DNA from 3 places in the Shewanella sp. 10N.286.52.E4 genome. Region 3 is predicted to be linked to each of the others. Evidence: predicted binding sites of a transcription regulator. Region 3 holds the regulator's gene; each other region holds the start of a gene.

What was found. Region 3 encodes LexA, which represses DNA repair genes until DNA is damaged. Its sites were predicted from a motif close to TACTGTATNNNNATACAGTA; they were not measured.
Region 1: dinG (ATP-dependent DNA helicase DinG) is a predicted target of LexA. The motif match lies at 1,757-1,776, and genes of this name have one in related genera.
Region 2: recG (ATP-dependent DNA helicase RecG) is a predicted target of LexA. The motif match lies at 1,919-1,938, and genes of this name have one in related genera.

The regions. Positions count from the first base shown of each region.
Region 1 covers NZ_JBFRJJ010000011.1:16,185-20,940, forward strand. The annotation lists gene dinG (ATP-dependent DNA helicase DinG) at 1-1,706, opposite strand, end outside; gene AB4153_RS06150 (DNA polymerase II) at 1,942-4,461, shown strand; gene AB4153_RS06155 (porin) at 4,685-4,756, shown strand, end outside.
Region 2 covers NZ_JBFRJJ010000013.1:35,258-40,013, forward strand. The annotation lists gene recG (ATP-dependent DNA helicase RecG) at 1-1,783, opposite strand, end outside; gene AB4153_RS06975 (DNA-binding response regulator) at 2,006-2,629, opposite strand; gene AB4153_RS06980 (sensor histidine kinase) at 2,626-3,798, opposite strand; gene AB4153_RS06985 (tetratricopeptide repeat protein) at 3,934-4,620, opposite strand.
Region 3 covers NZ_JBFRJJ010000076.1:10,396-15,151, reverse strand. The annotation lists gene plsB (glycerol-3-phosphate 1-O-acyltransferase PlsB) at 1-2,285, opposite strand, end outside; gene lexA (transcriptional repressor LexA) at 2,704-3,321, shown strand; gene AB4153_RS21350 (cell division inhibitor SulA) at 3,318-3,824, shown strand; gene coxB (cytochrome c oxidase subunit II) at 4,267-4,756, shown strand, end outside.

The sequences.
Region 1 (4,756 bases), on a different contig from region 3:
AATATTTGTTGTCTTGGCATGGTTCCTTGAACAAAAAGTTGCTCTTTAGGTATTTTGCCACTGACTTGATCTGTGACCTTTTCCATTTGCCAATATGAGGCAAATAAAACCAATGTCGCCATTTCATCTTCAACTAGTGCAATGATTTGTTCAGCTAGTTCGTCAGTATAGGCATCTTCTGTTGGCTCGTTATTCATCTGTGGGATAAATAAAGTGGCATTATTTTCGTAATCAAATGGCGATAGTAGTGCTAAGAAGCGACTGCCATCATTAAGGGATAGACCAACTTGATGAGCAAAATGATTGAAATTATTTAATGCTCGAAGCGTTGCACTACATAATACGACCCCCGCTGCTTTTTGCCACAGCATGTGCTCAAGCATAAAGCCAACTTCAATAGGGGAGGCGCAGAATAAGTAATCCTGTTGTTTTCCGGTAATTAATTCTGCCCAACGTGCCATCGGAGCACCTTTTTTCGAATCCTCTTTAGCTAACATTTTCCAAAGCTTACTTAAGTTCTCAAGTCGCTGCAGGATAAATCCCGCTTCTGAGAGAACGGCTTCAGATTGATGTTTAGGCAATTCACCATCTTTAATGGCTTCACTGAGCACTGATTGAATTTTGTTAAACTGTTTGACGGCTAGATTTGAGGTGGTCGCTAAATTTTCGGCCTGTATTAGTAATGACTCTGGTAATTTGCCATTTTCAAAACGTAATCGAGTTTCTGGGTTAGCAAATAATTTAGGTTGTGTATCGCAAAAATGCGCCACTTGATTAAGTTGAGTCACTAAATCGCCAATATGGTCAAGCATGGCTTGTACTGGCGCAATGATATGAGTCGTTTTAAGTTGATTTTGCAGTTTTGAGCAAGTTTTCGAGGCTTTTTCTAACCAGTCACTGGCTCCTCTTAGTGTGGCTTGCGCACTGGAAAAGTCTCTGGCAACGGTTGGCAGGTGATGGGCTTCATCAATAACGTAAAACATATCTTCAGGCTCAGGTAAAATCACCCCGCCGCCAAGCTCTAAGTCAGCAAATAATAGACTGTGGTTTACAATTAATACGTCCCAAGTTTCGACGTCTTCGCGCGCTTTATGAAATGGACAGTTGTGGTGACTGGACATTTGACGATGGCAGCTGTGCTTGTCACAACAGATTTGTTGCCATAAGAAGTCTGGTAATGGTTGCTCTAAAGTATCAATTTCGCCATTCCATTTACCTGCCTGAAAATCTTGATGCAGTACTTTTAGTAAGTCAATTTGGCTTTGGTCAGGTTTGGTTTGCCACATTGCTAATTGTGATGTGTCTTCTGGACCAATCATTGCTGCAAGTTTTGCTAGGCAAACGTAGCGCTGTCTTCCTTTTACGAGACCAAATTTAAAGTCGACACCTGATTGCTGTAAAAAGAAGGGCAGGTCTTTGTGCAATAATTGTTCTTGAAGGGCCACAGTTGCGGTGGCAATACATACTTTTTTCTTGCTGGCTAATGCAAGTGGAATAGTACCTAAGATATAAGAAAGAGATTTACCAATACCGGTACCAGCTTCACAAACCATGATCCTGCGATGTTTATCATAATCACCAGCTAATGTTTTAGATATTTCAGCCACCATGTAGTTTTGCTCTCTACGAGAACGAAAATTTGGCATCGCAGTCGCAATATCTTTATAGATAGTGCGGATCTGAGTTTTAATATGATCCGTTAACATGTATGGCCCATTAGTAATCTTTACTTACTAATTCTTTATTTGCTGGTATATGCTGTACATAATAACAGTGATTTTAAATGTTCGGAATAAATAATCGAACGTTTATAGCGTCTTTAGCGACACAGGTAAGTAATTTAGTGGTAAAGATAAGTTTATTTAGTTAACTGAAAATACTTATTTGCCCCAACGATAGGTTAATCATGCATAAACAGACGATTTCAGGGCAACATTGTAGATGACAATACAAAATTCAATAGGCACTGATACTAGCACTAGCACTAAAACTAACAATGATGCTTTACTTTCGATCAAAGGAAGGGTGCTGACTAGACATGCGACTTATCGTCACGGCCGATTAATGCTGCAATATTATATAAAAACAGAAACAGGACCGGCACTCATTGAACTAGAACAAGCTGAAGTTATCTGTTTTTGTAAACAAAGTGACAGTGAATTGATTCTCGGTCATTTCAATTCAGGTATACGTATTGAGCCTATCAGTTTAAAAAACTTTAAGCATCAAGCTGTTTCATGCATCTATTTAAAGTCAACGACAGTACAGAAGCAATTGCTCAGAATTGCCAATGATGCAGGAATCGAGATCTATGAAGCCGATATAAGGGCAGAGCAACGTTATCTTATTGAGCGATTTATTGCGTTAGATGGAGAGTTCATTGTTTCTGCTGACTCAAGCAATGCAGAAACACCTTTATCACTGACTGAGGGGGCTACTTTTGCAAGTGCTAGCCATTCGAATGACCCACTAGCATGCTATGCAGCATTCAAAACAAGAAAGGCAGATTTAGCCATTCCATTATCAATGATTTCACTGGATTTTGAATGCAGCCCATCTGGAGAGTTGTACTCAGTTGGATTATATGGCTCTCAATCAGCACTTGATAATCAAAGCCCCTTATATAAAAAAGTCATTATGCTTGGTCGACCTGATTTTGACGCTGATGAGATTAATGAGTCTGATGATAGCGTTGAATATATTCAATGGGTTGATGACGAAGTGGCATTAATCCATCAGTTAATTCATTGGTTCAATGAATATGATCCTGACATTATTATTGGCTGGGCAGTGGTTACCTTTGATTTAGCACTTCTATATAGGCGTTGTCAGTATCATCGAATTCCTTTGTTAATTGGTCGTGGCGGTACAGAATTGTCATGGAAAGTTGAAGATAAATTCAGACCAGAAACGCTGTCTTTACCAGGAAGGGTTGTTTTGGATGGTATTGACTGGATAAAAGCGGCATTTTATCAATTTGAGCGTTATTCACTCGAACATGTCTCGCAACATTTATTAGAAGAAGGTAAAGCCATTGATCATGTTGAAAATAGAGGGCAAGAGATTTGCCATTTATTTGCTAATGACAAAAAAGCACTCGCTTTTTATAACCTGACAGATTGCCGACTGGTTTGGGATATTTTTCAAAAAACACAATTATTGGCTTTTGCCTTAGAAAGAGCAAAGTTGACGGGGTTAGAATTTGGCCGAGTTGGAGCATCGGTTGCGGCTTTTAATAATCTCTACCTTCCGCATTTACATCGAAGTGGCTATGTTGCCCCTGCAAGAGCAACAAGTCATGGCTTAGAATCACCAGGTGGTTATGTGATGGACTCTATTCCTGGTTTTTATAAGGATGTATTAGTTCTCGATTTTAAGAGTTTATACCCTTCAATTATTCGTACTTTTTTAATCGACCCCAAAGGATTAATAGAAGCGGAAAATCAACTTAAGGAGCATACGGTCCCAGGTTTTTTAGAGGCTCAATTTAGTCGTGACAATCCCATTTTACCAAAACTTATTGCTCAGCTCGCTGCGCAAAGAGAGTTAGCTAAACTTAATCATGATAAACCTCTTTCTCAAGCTATAAAGATAATCATGAACTCTTTATATGGGGTTTTAGGCTCCAAAGGTTGTGTGTTTCATGATGCAAAACTCGCAAGCTCAATTACGATGCGTGGCCATCAGATAATGAAGCAAACCAAAACATGGATTGAAGCAGAAGGTTATAAAGTGATTTATGGCGATACTGACTCAACTTTTGTATGGCTTGGTCAACATCATCAAATTGAAAATATCGCCAAGCTAGGAAATAAACTTGCAAAAATGGTCACTGACAAGTGGACAAAAACCTGTAAAGAGCAATACCGAATTGAAAGCTATCTTGAGTTAGAATTTGAAAGTCATTTTAATCAATTTGTGATGCCGACTTTAAGAGGCTCTGATGCGGGCAGTAAAAAACGTTATGTAGGCGCAACAGAAGATAAAGAAGGACAAATTGAACTTACCTTTAAAGGAATGGAGCAGGTGCGAAGTGATTGGAGCCCTGTTGCGAGAAGGATTCAATATCGCTTGTATTTTTTACTTTTTACTAAAGGTGACGTGAAGGCGTATTTGCAACAAGAGCTGCAAGATCTTGATGACGGTAAATTGGATGATGAACTTATATTTAGAAAAAGATTAAAAAGACATGTTGAAGAATACACTGCGAAATCGTCACCTCATGTAAAAGCTGCGATTAGACTTTGTCAATTAACAGGAAATGATAAAGCGGGCAAGCGGGGCACTATGATTGAATACCGTATGACATTAAATGGCGCTCAGCCCATAGAGGCCACCGCTGAAAAAATTGATTATCAATATTATGTTGAAAAACAGATAAAACCGATTGCTGAACCTGTTTTAGCGTTACTTGGAGAAGGGTTTGAAAGTCTAAGCAGTAATCAGATGATGTTAATTTAGTGTTACTTAATATTGCATTTGTGGTAAATCGTTACTATTTTTGAGTGGTTTGGTAGTTGATTGTGCTGTTTGATGTGTTGTTTTAGTTTATTCAGGCGTAAAAAGCACGCATTTCTTTGTTTTGATATATTTCAGCATGCTAGCCTTTGATGAAAGGATAATACAAACAAAATGGACTGTTATCAGAAATTATGATGAAAATAAAATGGGAAGGTTTAGCTTAATGAAAAAGACTTTAATCGCTTCAGCACTTGCAACTGTTATGTTCGTACCTGCAGCTTCAGCTATCGAAATC
Region 2 (4,756 bases), on a different contig from region 3:
GTAATACACAGTGACTGGCAATCGAGCCACGCCCCACGCGACCACGTAACTGATGCAGTTGCGCTAAGCCTAAACGTTCCGGGTTTTCGATAATCATTAAGCTGGCATTGGGCACATCCACACCGACTTCAATCACTGTGGTTGCTACTAATAAATGTAGCTCACCTGCTTTAAATTGGGCCATTATTTGTTGCTTCTCAGCGCTTTTCATCCGCCCATGAACTAGGCCTATTTTAAGCTCTGGTAGTAAACGACTGAGTTCTTCGGCTGTATCTTCAGCGGCTTGGCACTCGAGCACTTCAGACTCTTCAATTAAGGTACAGACCCAATAAATTTGTCGATTGTCATTTAGTGCAGCTTGTTTCACTCGCTCAATCACTTGATCACGGCGATTATCACTGATGGCGACAGTAGATACTGGCGTTCGACCAGGTGGCAACTCATCAATCACCGAGGTTTCTAAATCGGCGTAAGCCGTCATAGCGAGAGTACGGGGAATAGGTGTCGCCGTCATAATTAACTGATGAGGATGAAAACCTTGGCTGACGCCTTTTTCGCGCAAGCCTAAACGTTGATGCACCCCAAAACGGTGTTGCTCATCAATGATAATTAATGCGAGTTTATTAAAGCTAACTTGCTCTTGGAAAATGGCGTGAGTGCCAATCACCATTTGCGCGCTGCCATCTGCGATGTCCGCTAACGATTGCGCTCTTGCTTTGCCTTTTAATTTTCCTGCAAGCCAGCCAATTTTTAGCCCCAGTGGCTCAAACCATGCAGCAAAGTTAACCGCGTGTTGTTCTGCCAGCAATTCAGTGGGCGCCATCATAGCGACTTGGTAGCCATTTTCTATTGCTTGTAGCGCCGCGAGCGCCGCGACTAAGGTTTTTCCGGAGCCTACATCCCCTTGCACTAAACGCATCATTGGGGTGGGTTGTTCGATATCACGGCTAATATCAGCGCCGACTCGTTGTTGTGCGCCTGTCGGCTTAAATGGCAATGCTTTCAAAAATGGATTTAGCAACTGACCTGTAGCGGGCAAGGTCACCGCCTTATCAAGGTTATTACGCTGACGTAGTTTCAGCATACTTAAGTTATGTGCCAGTAACTCTTCTTGCACTAAGCGCTGCTGAGCGGGGTGCATACCCAGCTCTAAATCAGACTGTTCAATGTCGTTTGGGGGGCGATGAATGAGGTGAAGCGCGCGGCCAATGCTCATATTGTTGGGCTGCAATTCGCTAGGCAATAACTCGGTTAATCCACCTTGTGTTAATTGATTTAAGGCTTGTTCGGTCAGTTTAATCCAGCTGGCTTGTTTCAGGCCTTCAGTGGATGGATAAATAGGCGTAAGCGAATCACTCAAAGCAGGGTTTTCACCTTCTTTGATGATTTTGTATTCGGGATGAATGATCTCGAAGTGACGTTTGCCACGTTTTATTTCGCCATAAGCACGAATGATGGCGCCGTTTTGCATGCCATTACGTTGGGCAACTGAGAAGTTGAAAAAGCGCAGAGTCAGCATGCCGCTGTCGTCAGCTATGGTGCAAGTCAGCATACGTCTGCGACCGGGTACGATTTGGGTCGAAACGATTTCAGCTTCAACAGTGCCATACATGGCAGGGTATAGACTGGCAATGGGATAGATTTGGGTGCGGTCTTCATAGCGCATAGGCAAATGAAACAGTACATCTTGCACTGTTTTAATACCCAGTTTTTCGAGCTTTTCGGCGACTTTTTTCGCGACGCCTTTTAAGTCGGTTATAGGAACCTGATCCAATGGTTGCAAATCCACAATGCCTTTATAGTGTCTGGTAACGACTTTATCTACGGTTTATCTCATTTTGCGCTTAGCAGGCAAAGAGAGTTATCCAAAGAGTTATACAACTCACTTTGCAGCGTTAATCAATGCTAGGGACAATAGTACTGTAAATATATACAGATGTATGGCTTATCTTAGCAGAGTTTTAAAACAAGGCAATAATATTACCTGATTCTATGCTAAGCGACTCTATAACCAGCCTTTTTGTTTAGCAATCCGCGCTGCATCAATGCGATTGGTGGCATTTAGCTTACTGATAGCTTCGGACAGGTAATTACGTAATGTGCCTTCGGCAATAAATAATTGTGCTGCGATATCACTGGTTGATAAACCTTCGCTGGCAAGCCTTAAGGCTTTGCGCTCTTTATCATTGAGTGGATCGATATCGCCAATTGCGCTGATCGCCAATTCGGGATCAATAACCTTTTTACCTGACATCACCTGCTTAATGGCTGACAGTAAGCTCTCGGTTGGGGCATCTTTAAGTAAAAAACCTTCAACCCCAGCGGTTAGTGCGCGCTTTATGTAACCCGCACGGCCAAAGGTTGTCAGGATAATAATCTTAGTTTTATGGGATGAGTCAGCTTGATATTGCTGCAGCCATTGTGCGAGTTCGAGCCCCGTATGTTGTGGCATCTCAATATCACTGAGCAGTAAATCAAAGGACTGCTGTTTTAATAATGCCATCGCTTGGGCGCCATCTTCGGCTTCGGTGACTTCTACCTTACCGAGTGCGGCATCGTCTGTCAGGGTTAGCAATGCAGAAAGTGCCCCACGCACCATAGCTTGATCTTCTGCCAGTAAAATTCTCATTCAACCACGTCCTTGTCTTGTGCTATTTGTTGGGCTGAAAGTGGTAAAGAAATCATGAATCGATAACCCTCTTCCGTAGTGTAATTAAACTCACCTGATAACAACTCGACTCGTTCTCTGATTCCTTTAAGCCCGTTGCCTTCAATGATCTCCTTAGTCGAGGCATTGTCGCTAAAGCTAATGCTCAGTTGTTCATCTTCATGGGCGAACTGCCATAAACATTCAGTGGCATTGCCATGCTTAATTGTATTATTGACCAATTCGGTGAACATTAACCCTAATTGTGATTCATGTAATGCAGGCATCTTGGGCAATGTCCCTTTGAGATGCACTTCAATACTTTGTTCACGCAGTAACCCCGTTAACTGCTGCAGTGTATCGGTCAGCCCTTTATGTTTATAGTCCGATACCGTCTGACGTATTTGGCTTAGGCTTTCACGAGCAATATCGGCCAGTTGACTCAAGTGTTGTTGGGCTAAAGGTAAATTTCCTGTTTCAACTAATTTTTCAGCCAGCTGGGCTTTAAGGGCAATAGACGACAAGTTGTGACCCATAATGTCATGTAAATCACGGGCAATACGTTCTCGTTCTAACGCGGTTGCTAAGCTGGCTATTTCATCGCTTGATTGACGCTGCTGACGTCTCACTCGCTCGCTGTTGTGTTCAATCACGCCAAGTAATCCCACGACAAACATGATGAGCATGCCATAGAGCGGGAAGTAATAGGCTTCAAATCCAATCAGAAAATCCAGTGTCCACAACCATCCAGATAAAATGAAAAAGCAGAATACTGCGGTGCGAAGCGAATAGAAAAAACCAATAAAAAAGGCGGCAAAACTGAAAAGTGAAATGGCACCACTGGTAAATGGTGCTGCAACACTGGCGGTAAGTAGCATCAATCCAATGGGGTAAATGGCTTTAGCTGAGGCGCTTTTAAATGCCCAATAGTAACTGTATACAAAAGGGATTAGGAGCAACAAACTCACGCTGATACGTAATACGTCGTCCCGCATAAACCACAATGGGATGAAGTAAAAAATCAAGTTAAGTAAGTATACCCAAGCGGTTTTTTGCTTATAGTCACGTTCAGGTTGAATTGTGTCGCTGTTGGTCATTTTCTGGTGAACCTTTCCTTGCTCAATTTGCTGGGCTAATCGTTGATGATTCATAACCTCTCCTTGCTGAGTTAGCATACAGTAGCAGATTAAAAACCTGCAACTGTATGCTCGTTTTACACTATCAAACAGTTTGACGTTACTCGTCAGCCGCTTAAGTCACTCAAATTGTGTGAATACTGGGATTTATTAATACTGCTGCGCTGAAGTCGGTGGATTAAGTAAAAAATTAGCCCAGCTATAGTTAGGGTCAATATCGATAGCCTGCTGCCAGTCTTGCTCGGCATCTTGTTGATTACCTAACTCTTGCTGAGCAAGTCCGCGCCAGGTATAAGCTTCGCTGTGTCCCCAACAAATGTCATCACATGGGCTTTGGAAGCGCTCGATAGCAACAGAGGCATATTGTTTTGCTTTATCCATACCGCCGCCATATTGAGTTGGTGTGTAATAAGCACTCATGGCTTTCACCAATGCAATACGAGGATTATTGGGGTCAATCTGCTCAGCTTGTGCGAGTAGAGTGCCAGCTTTCATGCCCAATGTTTGCCCCTTCGTTGGATCATTTGAAATTTGCATGCCATACACTGATGCGAGTAATGCCATTGACTCAACATCATCTTCACGGCCAAGAATATTTTCGAGAGTGGTTTGAGCTTCATCTAATGAGCGCTTGAACATGCTACGCTGTCCGACAATATTCGCGGTAATTGCGGTGCGATATTCTGCGTAAGCATGTTCGTAATCCACGCTTTGTTCGCTGATTTGTTTAAGCTCATTTATGTTCATCGCGTTTGCTGCTGAATCAATTGCGTTAATATCTGCCATGCTACTTTGGCTGACTAATGAAAGGGTGACTGCAATAAATAATGTTTTCATGATTAACTCCGTTTATTCAATTAAAGGTTTGTTGCTTCGGAGTTAGTATCTAAGAATGGGCGTAAACTGTGCAGGCACAAACGTCATCAGTTTGAGGTGACAAATGTCATCAGTGAAAACATTCGATATCAAGTGA
Region 3 (4,756 bases):
TTTACACTCAAATTATTGTAGAGTTTTTTATCATAAAACTCTGGCGCAGTAATTCCGTGTAAAGCACCTAAACGCTGAGCTAGCATATGGCTCGCGCTTTCGAGATCTGAACGTTCAATATCCGGCTTGTAAGCCAATAAATTAAAGATAATCGCGTAACGTTGTAATGTCTCACTGACAGTTTCGGACAATAGCATTAACTGGGTAATATTACCTTGATTGACTTCAAACTCGTCAGTACCTGAAATCAATTGCTGCTCAACAAACAAGTCTAAAACATGATCGACATATGCGGTTAAATCCTCGATACCCATAAACAATTCAGCTTTAAGTAATGGGTAAAAGTCATTGACGATTTTATGAATATTTTCACGATTATGTTCTTCATATTGCACTAAGCAACTGGCAATTAATGAAGGCACTGCCATCAAGTGAATAATGTTATTGCGATAATAACTCATCGCAATCACCGCATGCTCTTCAATCGCAATAATCTCACCTAATTGATCACTAGTTGAAGTAAACTTTTTCAGCGATAAACATTGCTCAATCAACTCACTTGGCGTCCCTTCGGCAACCGAGGTATAGCCGGTGTACGGCACATCTTTCAATAACTTCAGGTATAAGCCTAACTGGCTTTCAAGCTCACTGCGCTCTAACGCATTTTGCTCTGCAGCCAACAGCACCATACTGGTTAACGTGACTGAACTCGCCGCCGCAGCACTGTTGATATTGGTCATCACTTTATTGGCAAGTGTGTTAACCGCAGGCGTTAACCAAGTCGGTTTTTGCTCAGGATCTTGAGCAATTTCTTCACGCCAGTCTGGCGCTTGTTGGTTCAAGAATTGTTGTACGTTAATGGGTTCGCCAAAATTGACATAACCTTGACCAAAATTACCTAATTTACGTAATGCACCAAATACCTGCCACACCGATTCTTTTTGCTTCTTCTTACCGCTTAACTCTTTATGGTAAGTCGACACTTCCATCACGTGATCGTAACCCAAATACACAGGCACCAATGTCACAGGACGCTCGATACCACGCAAAACACTGTTCACAGTCATCGCTAGCATGCCCGTTTTTGGCGCTAGTAAACGACCTGTACGTGAGCGGCCACCTTCAGTGAAGTACTCAACTGAATAACCTTTGGCGAATAATTGATCTAAATATTCTCTGAATACGGCGGTATATAATTTATTACCGTTAAAACTACGACGAATAAAGAACGCACCACCACGACGGAACATTGGCCCCGCAGGCCAAAAGTTCAAGTTAATTCCGGCAGCAATGTGCGGTGGTACCATGCCTTGATAATAAAGGATGTAAGACAGTAATAAGTAATCCATATGGCTACGATGACATGGCACATAGACAATTTCATGGCCGTCATGGTGTAGCTTTCTGACTTTTTCGGCACTTTTAATACTGATACCACTGTATAACTTGTTCCATAACCAAGTTAAAAAGCGCTCAGCAATGCGGATCAAGTTATCAGAATAATCAGCGGCAATTTCATCGAGGTACTCAATGGCTTTTTCGCGTGCTTTTTCTTCAGATATCTTTTTGTTCGCCGCTTCTTCTTGAATCGCTTTAGTAATAGATTCAGATTTTAGTAACGAATTGAACATCGCCTGGCGATTTGGCAGTTGCGGTCCTGTCATCACTTTACGTTGACGTCTGAAATGGACTCGTGCAACGCGGATGAGTTTATGGGCAATACTGACATCCGTACCATGCTCATCAGCCATGTAACGTAATGACATTGCATTAGAGAATTGAATAAAGTTATGGCGACCTAAAAACAGGATCATTAACCACTTACGCAGCCAAGTCGGGTTTTCGCGCTCAAACACGGCAGCGGTCATGGTGTCATCTTCCTTACCAGGAATACGTCCCCAATAAAGACTAACAGGCACCAACTGAATATCTAACTCTTTATTCTTTTGATGTAATTCGAGTAGTTTGGTGAAATTGGCGACAAATTTCTCACCACTGTGGCGCTTGCCAAACAGCGGCTTTCGTCCTTCAACACAGACAATTCTTGGGGTATTTAAACCATCAACATCCAGTCTTTCATAAGGACTTGGTAAGCCAAACTTAGCCGACATTTCATGCAAAGCAGCAATGTCACTCAGCGACTCTGTCTTCATGACATAGACCACTGGCTTTTCTGGATCTAGATTTAAGTCAGCGAACGGATCTTCAGGCACAACAACACTGTGTACCATTAATTTCTGAATCCAACGCAACGATTTAGCAATGATAGAATCTGGTTTTAGCATGAGTATTCGCATTATCTACAACGATTTATTGCGCATAGGATACCAGAATCTAGATGGGATTCACTAACCTGCTTATCTGTATTTAACAATTGAGCAGCAATATGAAGACCATTAGCTGAAAATAATTAAGCAATTCCAACGCTGATTTATGCTGGACGAAATGCATCAACAGTACTGTATAAATATACTGTATCGACCTAAAATCTCTCTGTTAAGTACTAATATTAAAATTAGTGCCAATAAAAAACATACATAACCAAAAACAACTAAGATAATGATTTACAGCAACTAAAATACAATGTCAGATAATAAAAACAACAATAAACCAGCAGATAGCATAAATTTCATTGGTTAATACTTGCGCGACCAAAGATACTGTATATAATGACAGTCACTGTATAAAAAAACAGGAATCAATATGAGACCTTTAACGCCACGACAAGCTGAAATTCTAGAACTAATTAAATGTAATATTGCTGAGACAGGTATGCCACCGACTCGTGCAGAAATTGCCACTAGATTAGGCTTTAAAAGTGCTAACGCTGCCGAAGAACATTTAAAGGCGCTGGCGAAGAAAGGCTGTATCGAAATTATTCCTGGTACTTCACGCGGAATCCGCATGATTCAGGAAGAAGAGGAAGTTGAAGAAGGCCTCCCTCTTATCGGACAAGTTGCAGCAGGTGAACCTATTCTTGCGCTGGAACATGTTGAACAATACTTCCAAGTTGATCCTGAAATGTTCAAACCAAATGCTAATTTCTTACTACGAGTTCGTGGCGACAGTATGAAAGACATTGGCATTATTGAAGGTGACCTATTAGCTGTTCACAAAATGCAGCAAGCTAAAAATGGTCAAGTGGTCGTCGCTCGCGTAGATGATGACGTCACAGTTAAACGTTTTGAAAAGAAAGGCAACGTTGTTTATCTGCACGCAGAAAATGAACAATATTCGCCGATTAAAGTAGATTTAACATGCCAGAGCCTGACAATTGAAGGGCTTGCAGTTGGCGTTATCCGAAATGGAGGTTGGTTATGAACACATTATTAGGTAATGCACCACGTCATCCAGGCTTATGGGTCGATATGACATCAACAACTGCGCCAGTTAAACAAGGCATTGAAACTAAGCAAAGTGCCAACCAAGGCTTAACTGAGTTAACCCAGTTGTGCAGCCATTTGGCCATTTTAAGCCAGCAAGGTCGTTGGATTGTACTGATTAATCCTCCGCATATTGGCTATAAACAAATATTGGCTAACGCTAACGTTCGCATGGATCGTGTTTTACTTGTTCACACTAAAGATGAAGTAGAAACGCTTTGGGCGATGGAAAAAGCACTAACAAGTGGTACTTCCAGTGCCGTTATTACTTGGACTACACCACTAGATGCGCGTGATAATCGACGCATTCAATTGGTTGCTAAAAGCGCATTAGCACAAGGTGTCATCATTGAAGATGTAAATACTCACTTACATGATGAACATATGGGCGCCAATACTTCTGTAACACCAACAAGCTTAAATTTATCTGCTTTTCACTAAACAAATCTCTCTTTAAAAAGCCCTTCATTTATGTGAAGGGCTTTTTTTTGCGCCTTTTTTCAGCAAATTAGATGATAAAGTGATCTTGATCAATATTTAATCTCCAAGTAATGTAGTTAACAAGAGAGTAACAATTTGCTGTCACTCTTGAGTTTATAAAATGATAAAAAGCTACAAAACGCTGTAAAGATTGTGCTGGTACCATGCGGTATAGAAAGCCTTGAATAAAAAGCGTCAATTTAAGAATTGAAAAGTTCAGTATTAGGTACAAGTGTGGCCACCATAAACCAATAGAATAATCGAGTATTGATACTCGCAGCCACCGTGTACTTTGAAGTGATCAAACTTTTTCGGGAATAGAGAAGTTTGCATAGAGCAGAGTATTACTGTGTGACTTTTCCTTGTTGTTATTGCAAATCGCAATTGGCAGAGGAGTGGTCTTGTGAAGCGATTGTTGTATGGATTAATGGTGCTGCTATTTGCAGTACCGCTTGCGGCGGCTGATATGCCGCTTAACATGACGCAAGGCGTAACAGAAATCAGTGGCAAGGTTTATGACCTCCACATGATTATTCTATATATCTGTTGTGCTATCGGTGTTGTGGTCTTTGGGATCATGATTTACTCAATGATCTACCACAGAAAGTCAAAAGGCGCAGTGCCGGCTGATTTTCATGACAGTACCAAGGTTGAAATAGCATGGACAATCGTGCCATTTATCATCCTTATTGGTATGGCAATTCCTGCCACTAAAACTCTGATTGCTATGGAAGATCCTAGCGATGCAGATTTAACCATTAAAGTGACTGGCTCTCAGTGGAAATGGCATTACAGCTATTTCAACGAAGATGTCGAGTTTTTTAGTTTACTCTCAACGCCTGCAGAGCAAATCCAAGGCTCTGCGGAAAAGACTGAAACTTACTTATTAGAAG